DNA from 2 places in the Duganella zoogloeoides genome. Region 2 is predicted to be linked to the other one. Evidence: predicted binding sites of a transcription regulator. Region 2 holds the regulator's gene; the other holds the start of a gene.
The links. The regulator FliA, encoded in region 2, starts transcription of late flagellar genes. The targets are predictions, from matches to a motif close to CTAAAGTTTNNNNNNNNNNNGCCGNTA.
Positions count from the first base shown of each region.

Region 1: a site for FliA is predicted at 2,082-2,108, ahead of fliD (flagellar filament capping protein FliD). Genes of this name have one in related genera too.

Region 1 is NZ_CP140152.1:1,677,879-1,682,301, forward strand. It holds gene SR858_RS07445 (TonB-dependent siderophore receptor) at 1-1,972, opposite strand, end outside; gene fliD (flagellar filament capping protein FliD) at 2,342-3,745, shown strand; gene SR858_RS07455 (polyamine ABC transporter substrate-binding protein) at 3,823-4,423, shown strand, end outside.
Region 2 is NZ_CP140152.1:1,117,591-1,122,013, forward strand. It holds gene flhF (flagellar biosynthesis protein FlhF) at 147-1,679, shown strand; gene SR858_RS04890 (MinD/ParA family ATP-binding protein) at 1,672-2,496, shown strand; gene SR858_RS04895 (RNA polymerase sigma factor FliA) at 2,514-3,245, shown strand; gene SR858_RS04900 (flagellar motor protein) at 3,227-3,973, shown strand; gene motD (flagellar motor protein MotD) at 3,975-4,423, shown strand, end outside.

The DNA.
Region 1 (4,423 bases), 560 kb from region 2:
TCAGCTGCGCCGACCAGTTCTTGTTGATCTCGTAGCGCGCCATCAGGTTGACCATCGCGAACGAGTCTTGCAGGATCTGGTTGTTGGTGGTGTTGCCGGCAGGCGCGGCCGGGTCGGTGGTGTAGGTTTTGCCTTCCCAGTTGATGCCGCCGCCCACGGTGACGCCGGCCAGCGGGCCGGACAGGTCGTAGGTGGTGAACACGCGGAACAGGTCGCGCGGATAGATGCTGTTGAACGGCAGGCCGTCGGCATCCTTGGCGCTGTAGTGGGTGTAGCTGGCGCTGGCGTTCCAGCCGCGCGCCACTTCGCCCGTTACTTCCAGGTCGAAGCCCTCGCTGGTGGCGCCGTCGGCAGCGCGATAGTACGCTTCCGGCAGCGTGCTGCCCGGACGCACCACATTGCCGGCCGCCTGGGCCAGCTTGTCCTGCGAAATCTTGAACAATGCGAACGACGCGTTCACGCGGCCGTCGAGGAATTCGCCCTTGATGCCGATTTCCTTGTTTTTGCCTTCGATCGGATCGAGGTAGTTGCCGGCAAGGTCCTTGTAGTTCTGCGGCTGGAAGATTTCGGTGTAGCTGCCGTACGCCGAGAAGGTGCTGTTGATGTCGTACACCAGGCCGGCATATGGCGTGACTTCGTTGTCATGCTTGATGTTGTAGGCAGTGGTGTACAGGCCGGTGCCCGATTTCTCGTACTTGGTGACGCGTGCGCCGACGATCAGCTTGAGCGGATCGGCCAGCGAGAAGCGGCCCACGCCGTAGAGGCCGTCCTGGGTGGTTTCACTGCGCTCGTAGAACGTCTCGGGACCCCAGGTCGGTGTAGGGTAGGCGGCCGGATTCCAGTTGTTGAAGTTGCCGACCGACGAGTCGGCAGTGCCGAAGTCGGCAGCGCGGCTGTTGGAGTTGAACTTTTGCTTCGAGTGGGTGTAACCGAAGGCGGCGTCATGCTTGCGGCCGCCCAGGTTGAACGAGCCGTTCAGTTGAATGCCGGCGTCCTGCTGCTTGGTCTCGGTGACGTAGGCGCCGGAGAAGGCGAACATGCCCAGGCCGGTCACGCGGTCCGGCGTGCCCGACAGGTACAGCAAGGCGGAGTCCGATTTACGCACGCTGTCGGTGTAGGATGCGCGCAGTTTCCAGCCGTTGTCGAACGTGTGTTCGAGGTTGGCAAAGGCGTTGTTATACGAGGTTTCCCACTTGGTCCAGTTGGCGGTGGACGTTTTGGATACATCCCAGTTGGTTTGCGTGCCATCGCTGTACCAGAATGGCAGGCCGCCCCACATCGGGCCGTTCGGATCGGTGGTCTGGCGGCTGAAGCCGACCGATACCAGCGTGGAAGGCGTGAGGTCGGCTTCGACGGTAGCATAAATGGTGTTGTCGTCGGTCTTGAGCGAGTTGACGTAGCTGTCGGCCTTGTGGATTTCGCCCACCACGCGGGCGCGCACATTGCCCGACTTGGTGAGCGGGGTGGAAACGTCGACCAGGCCACGGCGGTCGCTCCAGCTGCCGACCGACACGTCGGCCGACCCGGTGAGCACCTTGCTGGTGGCGCGCTTGCGCACCAGGTTGATCGAGGCGGACGGGTTGCCGGCGCCGGTCATCAGGCCGGTGGAGCCGCGCACGACTTCCACGCGGTCATAAGTTGCCAGGCTGGACAGGGTCTCGCCGCCGCTCCATTGTTGTTGCCAGGTGGTGGGCACGCCATCGATTTGCAGGTTGTCGATGTCGAAACCGCGCGAGGTGAAACCACCGCGGTGGGTTTCGTACTGGTTGACCGAGACGCCGGCCACGTTGTTGATGACATCGGTGACGTTTTGCAGGAACTGGTCCTGGATGCGCTGTTGGGTGATCACGGTCACCGATTGCGGCGTATCGCGCAGCGACATGTCCAGCGGCGTTGCCGAGCGGGTACGACCGACATTGTAAGTGCCGGTGGTGTCATCGGTTTTTTGAGCCGACACTTCAACTTGTTGCAATACAGCATCCTGTCCGGCGGTCTGTGCCTGGACCAGTAACGGCATGGCAAGCGCGACAGCGACCGCGAGACGATTGAGGGTAAGACCCGTGCGGGCGTGTGCTTGCTGATTCATGTTTGCTGTAGTCCTGTTGGTAGAATAAAAATGAAAACTTTTAGGCGAAAACAATAATGATAACGATTCGCATTCTAAAGTCAACGGCAAGCCGTTAATTGTGCAATGAAAGTCAATGATGCAGAAGGAAGAGGTTCGTTTTCCACGGCACCGACGGATAGAAGCGAAATTGGCCGCCTGTTCATTGCTTTGAAATAGAGTTTCTGTAGCATACTATTGGTATATATAACTGCCGAAAACAGCCGAGACCCCGCTATGGCCATCAATCCGCTCACCAGCTCTGCCACCAACACTGCCAGCACCACCTCATCGATCAGCGCCGACGTGTACAAGCGCGTCGAGCAGACTATGATGTCGCAGAACAATGGCGCGACCAGGCTCAACGCCGCGCTGGCCAGCAGCCAGACCAAGCTCTCCGGCCTGGGCCAGTTGCAAAGTGCGCTGGGCAGTTTCCAGTCGATCGCTGCGGCATTGACCGGCAGCGGCCTGTCCACTTCGGCCGCCAGTTCCGATAAAACCGTCCTCACCGCCACGTCGACCGGCGGCGCCAAGGCCGGTACGTATGCGATCAACATCCAGCAGCTGGCGCAGGGCCAGTTCCTCACCAGCGGCGAATTCAGCTCCGCCACCGCCAAGGTCGGCACCGGCGCGCCCACCACCGTCAAGATCGACTTCGGCACGGCCGGCGACAAGGGCTTTACGACCAACGGCACCGCCACCAGCAAGACCATTTCCATCGACAGCACCAACAACACCGTTGAAGGCATCGCTGCCGCCTTCAAGGCCGCGGGCGTGGACGTCACGGTGGCCAAGGGCGACGATGGCAAGGTGTCGCTGTCGATCGCCGGCCAGAACGGCGAGGCCAACAGCATGCGCATCAGCGTCAGTGGCGACGGCGCGCTGAAAAACCTGCTCGGCTACGATCCCGACGAAAAAGGTAAGCAGGGCTTCAAGCAGACCACGGCCGCCCGGGACGCCATCCTCACGGTCGATGGCAAGGAGATCAAGAGCGCCAGCAACACGCTGGACAAGAACAAGGGCATAGACGGCGCCGCGCTTACGCTCACTGGCAAGGGCAAGGCCGACATCACCATCAGCCAGGATGCCAGCAAGATCGGCGACAACCTCAAGACCTTCGTGGCCGCCTACAACGACCTCAACAGCAAGCTGAAAACCCTGGCGGGCGGCGCCCTCAAGGGCGACACCGCGCTGGGCCAGGTCACCATGCAGATGGACCTGCTGCTCAAAACGGGGGGCGGCAACGTGTCCTCGTCGGCGCTGGCGGCGGCCGGCATCAGCCAGGACAAGGACGGCAACCTGGTGATCGACGACAAGAAAATGCAGGCAGCCATCACTGCCGACTCGTCGCAGGTCGCCAAGCTGTTTACCAACGACGGCAAGGGCCTGGCCGACCTGATGGGCGCGAAAGCGACCTCGTTTACCGACAAGAACAGCGTGATCAGCCGCGAAACCACCCAGGTCAACCGCGAGCTCGACGCCACCAACACCAAGCGTGCCGCGCTGACCAAGGCACTCACCGCCCAGGCCACCGCGCTGGCGGCGCTGTACTCGGCGCAGTCGCAGACCGGCACCGGCGGCGGCATGTTCGGCACCGGCAGCACCGGGTCCACCGGCACCTTGTTCGATTTGCTCGGCTAATCCAAACGAACCGCTTGCACGTAACGGCCCGATGCCGGATCATCACGGCTTGTGTATGAATCCCACTCGGAGGTGTTATGGCAGGAAAGTTCGTTGGCGTGCTGGCGGTGGCCGCAGTGGCCGGATCGATGGTGACTGGTCTGGCTCAGGCGCAAGAGGAAAAAGTCCTCAACATCTATAACTGGTCCGACTACATCGCGGAAGACACGGTCAAGAATTTCGAGAAAGAGACCGGCATCAAGGTGCGCTATGATGTGTTCGACAACAACGAAATCCTGAACTCCAAGCTCGTGGCCGGCAAGTCGGGCTACGACATCGTGGTGCCCACCGCCCAGTGGGCGCGCCTGCAAATCGAAGGCAAGCTGCTGCGCAAGCTCGACAAATCGAAGCTGCCCAACCTGAAAAACCTCGATCCGGCGATCCAGGCCAAGCTGGCCAGCATCGACCCGAACAACGAATACCTGGTGGACTGGCTGTGGGGTTACACCACGGTCGGCATCAACGTCAATAAGGTGAAAGCCGCGCTCGGCGGCATGCCGATGCCGGCCAATGCCTGGGACCTGGTGTTCGATCCCAAGTATGCATCCAAGGTGAAATCGTGCGGCGTGTCGTTCCTCGATTCGCCGTCCGAAGTATTGCCGGCCGCGCTGATGTATCTCGGCAAACCGGCGTACTCGA
Region 2 (4,423 bases):
TCGTTTCCTGAGTGCATCGTCAATAATGGCACTGTCCGAGTGATAGAAGCGTCGCAGCCGCGCGATGCATCGCTCAAGCTACAGGAGTCATCGATGGCCTACATTACCTTGCAACCCCGCATCAGCCAGTTCCTGGGGAGCCGGCCATGAACGTGAAAAAATTCACCGCGCCCACGTCGCGCGAGGCATTGCGCAAGGTTCGCGAAGCGCTGGGGCCTGACGCCGTGATCCTGTCCAACCGCCAGGCAGACGGCATGGTGGAAATCCTGGCCCTGGCCAACGACGACGCCGCTTCGCTGGCGATGCCGGCGCCGCACTCGCCGATGGCCGAGCCGGCCCCGTCGCTCGACTTCGACGCCGCCATCGCGCAACGTAGCCAGCGCCTCGATGCGCGCCTCGAGCCCCATTTCGACGAAGCGCCTTACATGCCACCACGCCAGTCGCAGCCGCCTCAGCAGACCATGCAGCCGACGGCACGCCAGGCGCAGCCGCCTCAGCAGGCCATGCAACCGCTGCACCACCACGCCGCCCAACAGGCACAACAGGCCCAGCAACCGCCACGCCGCGTGGTCGCCTCGCCATCGTCGTACGCCACCAAGACCGCTGCTGCAGCAGCGCCGGCCAGCATGCCAGCCCAGCCGCGCGCACCGCAACTCGATGCCGACCAGGTCAGCGCCATGGTCGCCTCGGCCGTCGCCAGCGCCAAGCAGAGCGCCGCCGCTGAAATGCAAGACATGATGAGCGAAATCCGCGCCATGCGCGGCATGATGCAAACCCAGCTGGCGGAAATCGCCTGGGGCAGCACCCAGGCCCGCGAGCCGCAAAAAGCCGCCGTGCTGCGCGAGATGCTGGCCGCCGGTTTTTCGGCCAGCCTGGCGCGCTACCTGATCGACAAGCTGCCAGCCAACCGCGATGTCGCCGACAGCATGCGCTGGATTAAGACCGTGTTGACACGCAACCTGTCGGCCATGGCCAACGAAGATGCGCTGATCGACCAGGGTGGCGTGTTCGCACTGGTGGGGCCAACCGGTGTTGGCAAAACCACCAGCACCGCCAAGCTGGCCGCGCGCTGCGTGATGCGCCACGGCCCGGACAAGCTGGCCCTCATCACCACCGACGCCTACCGCATCGGCGCCCACGAGCAACTGCGTATCTACGGCAAGATCCTCGGCGTGATGGTGCACTCGGTCAAGGACGAAGCGGACCTGCGCATCGCCCTCAAGGAATTGCGCAACAAGCACACGGTGCTGATCGATACCGTGGGCGTGAGCCAGCGCGACCAGATGGTCACCGAGCAGGTCTCGATGCTGCAAGGCGCCGGCTCCGACGTCAAGCGCCTGTTGTGCCTGAATGCCACGGCTACCCAGGAAACCCTGTCGGAAGTGGTGCGCGCCTACCAGGGCAGCGGCCTGGCCGGCTGCATCATGACCAAGCTCGACGAAGCGGCAGCGATCGGCAACGTGCTCGACGTGGTGATCCGCCAAAAGCTCAACCTGTTCTACGTCTCGAACGGCCAGCGGGTGCCGGAAGACCTGCACCTGGCCGATCCGGCCTACCTGATCGATCGCGCGTTCAAATTGAAACGCGACGTCGTCAATACCCAATACCTGGACAATGAACTGCCGCTGTTGATGTCGGGCAGCCAGCACAACGCGCAGCGCGAGGTACACCTTGGCTAATTTCGATTTCGACCAGGCCGAAGGCCTGCGCCGCATGCTGGCGGGCCCCAAGCCCCGCATCGTCACCTTTTTGTCCGCCACCGCGCAGGACGACAAGGGCGCCATGCTGGTCAACCTGGGCGCTTCGCTGGCCCGGGCCGGCAACGACGTGCTGTTGATGGACGCGTGCGCCAGCGCCCGCGGCGTGGCCAGCCGGCTCGGCCTCGACGGCGGCGCCAGCCTGCTCAACGTGGCGCGCCAGGAATGCGCATTGAACCAGGTGCTGCACCAGGCGCCGCAGGGCTTTGCCGTGGCGTCGATGACGCGCGGCATGCCGCGCAGCGGCCCCGACGAAACCCGCCGCCTGGCCAAGGCTTTCGACGTGCTGGTCAAGCAGACCGGCATGGTAATTGTCGATGGCGAGTTCGACGGCGAGTCGTTCCCGGTGCCGGTCATGGCCAGTTCCGAGATCGTGGTGCAAGTGTCGGCCAGCGCTGCTTCGATCAAGGCTGCCTACAGTTTAATCAAGCAATTGAACCAGGAATTGGGCCGCCGGCCGTTCGGAATTCTTGTCACCGGTGCATCGGAAGCCGAAGCTAAGTTGGTTTACGATAATATGGCACAAGCTGCCAGCCGCTACCTGGCCGTCAACCTGGTCTCGATGGGCTCGGTGCCGGCCGATGAATACCTGCAGCGCGCCGCGCGTTTGGGTCGCGCGGTGGTGGATGCGTTTCCGCTGGCCGGTGCATCGGTGGCGTTTCGTCAACTGGCGGGGCGCTTTGCGCTGGCTGGCTCGCCTTCTTTCCAGATGGGGAGCGGCAATCATTTTAGCGCTTGAAAGTAAAACAATAGGCTATGTACACGGTCAAAGGGAAAGCGGACAAGAACACCTTGCTGACGGAGCACATGCCGTTGGTCAAGCGTCTTGCCCATCACATGAAGGCAAAGTTGCCGCCCAGCGTAGAGGTCGATGATCTGGTGCAAGCCGGCATGATCGGGCTGCTCGACGCCATCAACCGTTACGAAGAAACCCATGGTGCGCAGTTCGAAACCTATGCCGTGCTGCGTATCCGTGGCGCCATGCTCGACGAGCTGCGCACCAGCGACTGGCTGCCGCGCTCGATGCGCCAGAACATGCGCAAGATCGAAGCGGCCATGAGCACGCTGCAACAAAAGCTAGGCCATCCACCGACCGAGTCGGAGGTGGCCAAGTCGCTCAAGCTGTCGTTGTCCGATTACCAGGACATGCTGTCCGACGGCGGCGGCCACCAGCTGGTGTACTACGAGGACTTCCATGACGACGACGGCAACGACAGTTTCCTCGACCGTTACTGTTCCGATGAAGAGTCCGATCCGCTGCGCGCATTGCTCGACACCGACTTCCGCCAGGCCGTGATCAACGCCATCGATGCCTTGCCCGAGCGCGAGAAGATCCTGATGGGGCTGTACTACGAAGAGGAGCTCAACTTGAAGGAAATCGGCGCCGTGATGGGTGTGTCGGAATCGCGCGTATCGCAGCTGCATACGCAAGCCGTGGCGCGCCTGCGGGCCAATCTCAGGGAGAAGGCATGGACTGGGCCAGCATAGCCGGTGTCGTCATTGCGCTGATCGGCATCGCCATCGGCCAGACCATGGAGGGCGGCAAGCTGTCCTCGCTGGTGCAGCCGGCCGCGTTTGCCATCGTGGTGATCGGTACCTTCGGCGCCGTGCTGCTGCAATCGAAGCTGCGCACCTTCGTGCGCGGCATGAAGATGTTGCGCATGGTGTTCGCGCCGCCGCCGGACACGCGGGCCGCACTGGCGCGCGACATCAGCGCCTGGAACCTGGCCGCGCGCCGCGACGGCCTGCTGTCGCTCGAGCGCCACATGCTGGCCTCCAAGGATAAATTCAATACCAAGGGCCTGCGCCTGATTGTCGATGGCATCAACCCCGACAAGCTGCGCCAGTTGCTCGACACCGAAATCACCGCGTACGAGACCGAGGAACGGCTGGCCGTGCGGGTATGGGAATCGGCCGCCGGCTACGCGCCCACCATCGGCATCCTCGGCGCCGTGCTGGGCCTGATCCACGTGATGGAAAACCTCACCGACCCCACCAAGCTGGGCGCCGGCATCGCGGTGGCGTTCGTCTCCACGATTTATGGCGTGGGCCTGGCCAACCTGTTCTTCTATCCGATTGCCAACAAGCTCAAGGCCATCGTCAACCAGCATGTGCACCAGCAGGAAATCGCCGCCGCCGTGTTTTACGATATTGCCACCGGCGACCACTCGCGCGTGATCGAAGAGCGCATCGCCACCTTGATGCGCGAGCACTGAGATGTACCATCGGCGCGCCCGCAAAAAGTTCGACGACGAGGTGGAAAACCACGAGCGCTGGCTGATCTCGTACGCCGATTTCATTACCCTGCTGTTCGCGTTCTTCGTCGTGATGTACGCGATCTCGTCGGTCAATATCGGCAAGTACAAGGTGTTTTCCGATGCCCTGGGTGACGCCTTTGGCGGCGCCGGATCGTCGCCGCCGGTCAACACGCAAGTGCCCAACCTGCCGATCCCCAATCCCGCCCTGAAACGCCGCGCCGAAATGCTGAAACAGGAGCGCCAGGAAATGACCCGGCTGGCGCAGGACTTGCTGTCCACGCTGGCGCCGCTGGTCAAGGAGGGGAAAGTACGCGTGACGCAGAACAGCCGGGGCGTGAGCGTGGAAATCAATGCCAGCGTGTTGTTCGACCCGGCCGATGCGCGCCTGACGCCGGAATCGGTGGAAGC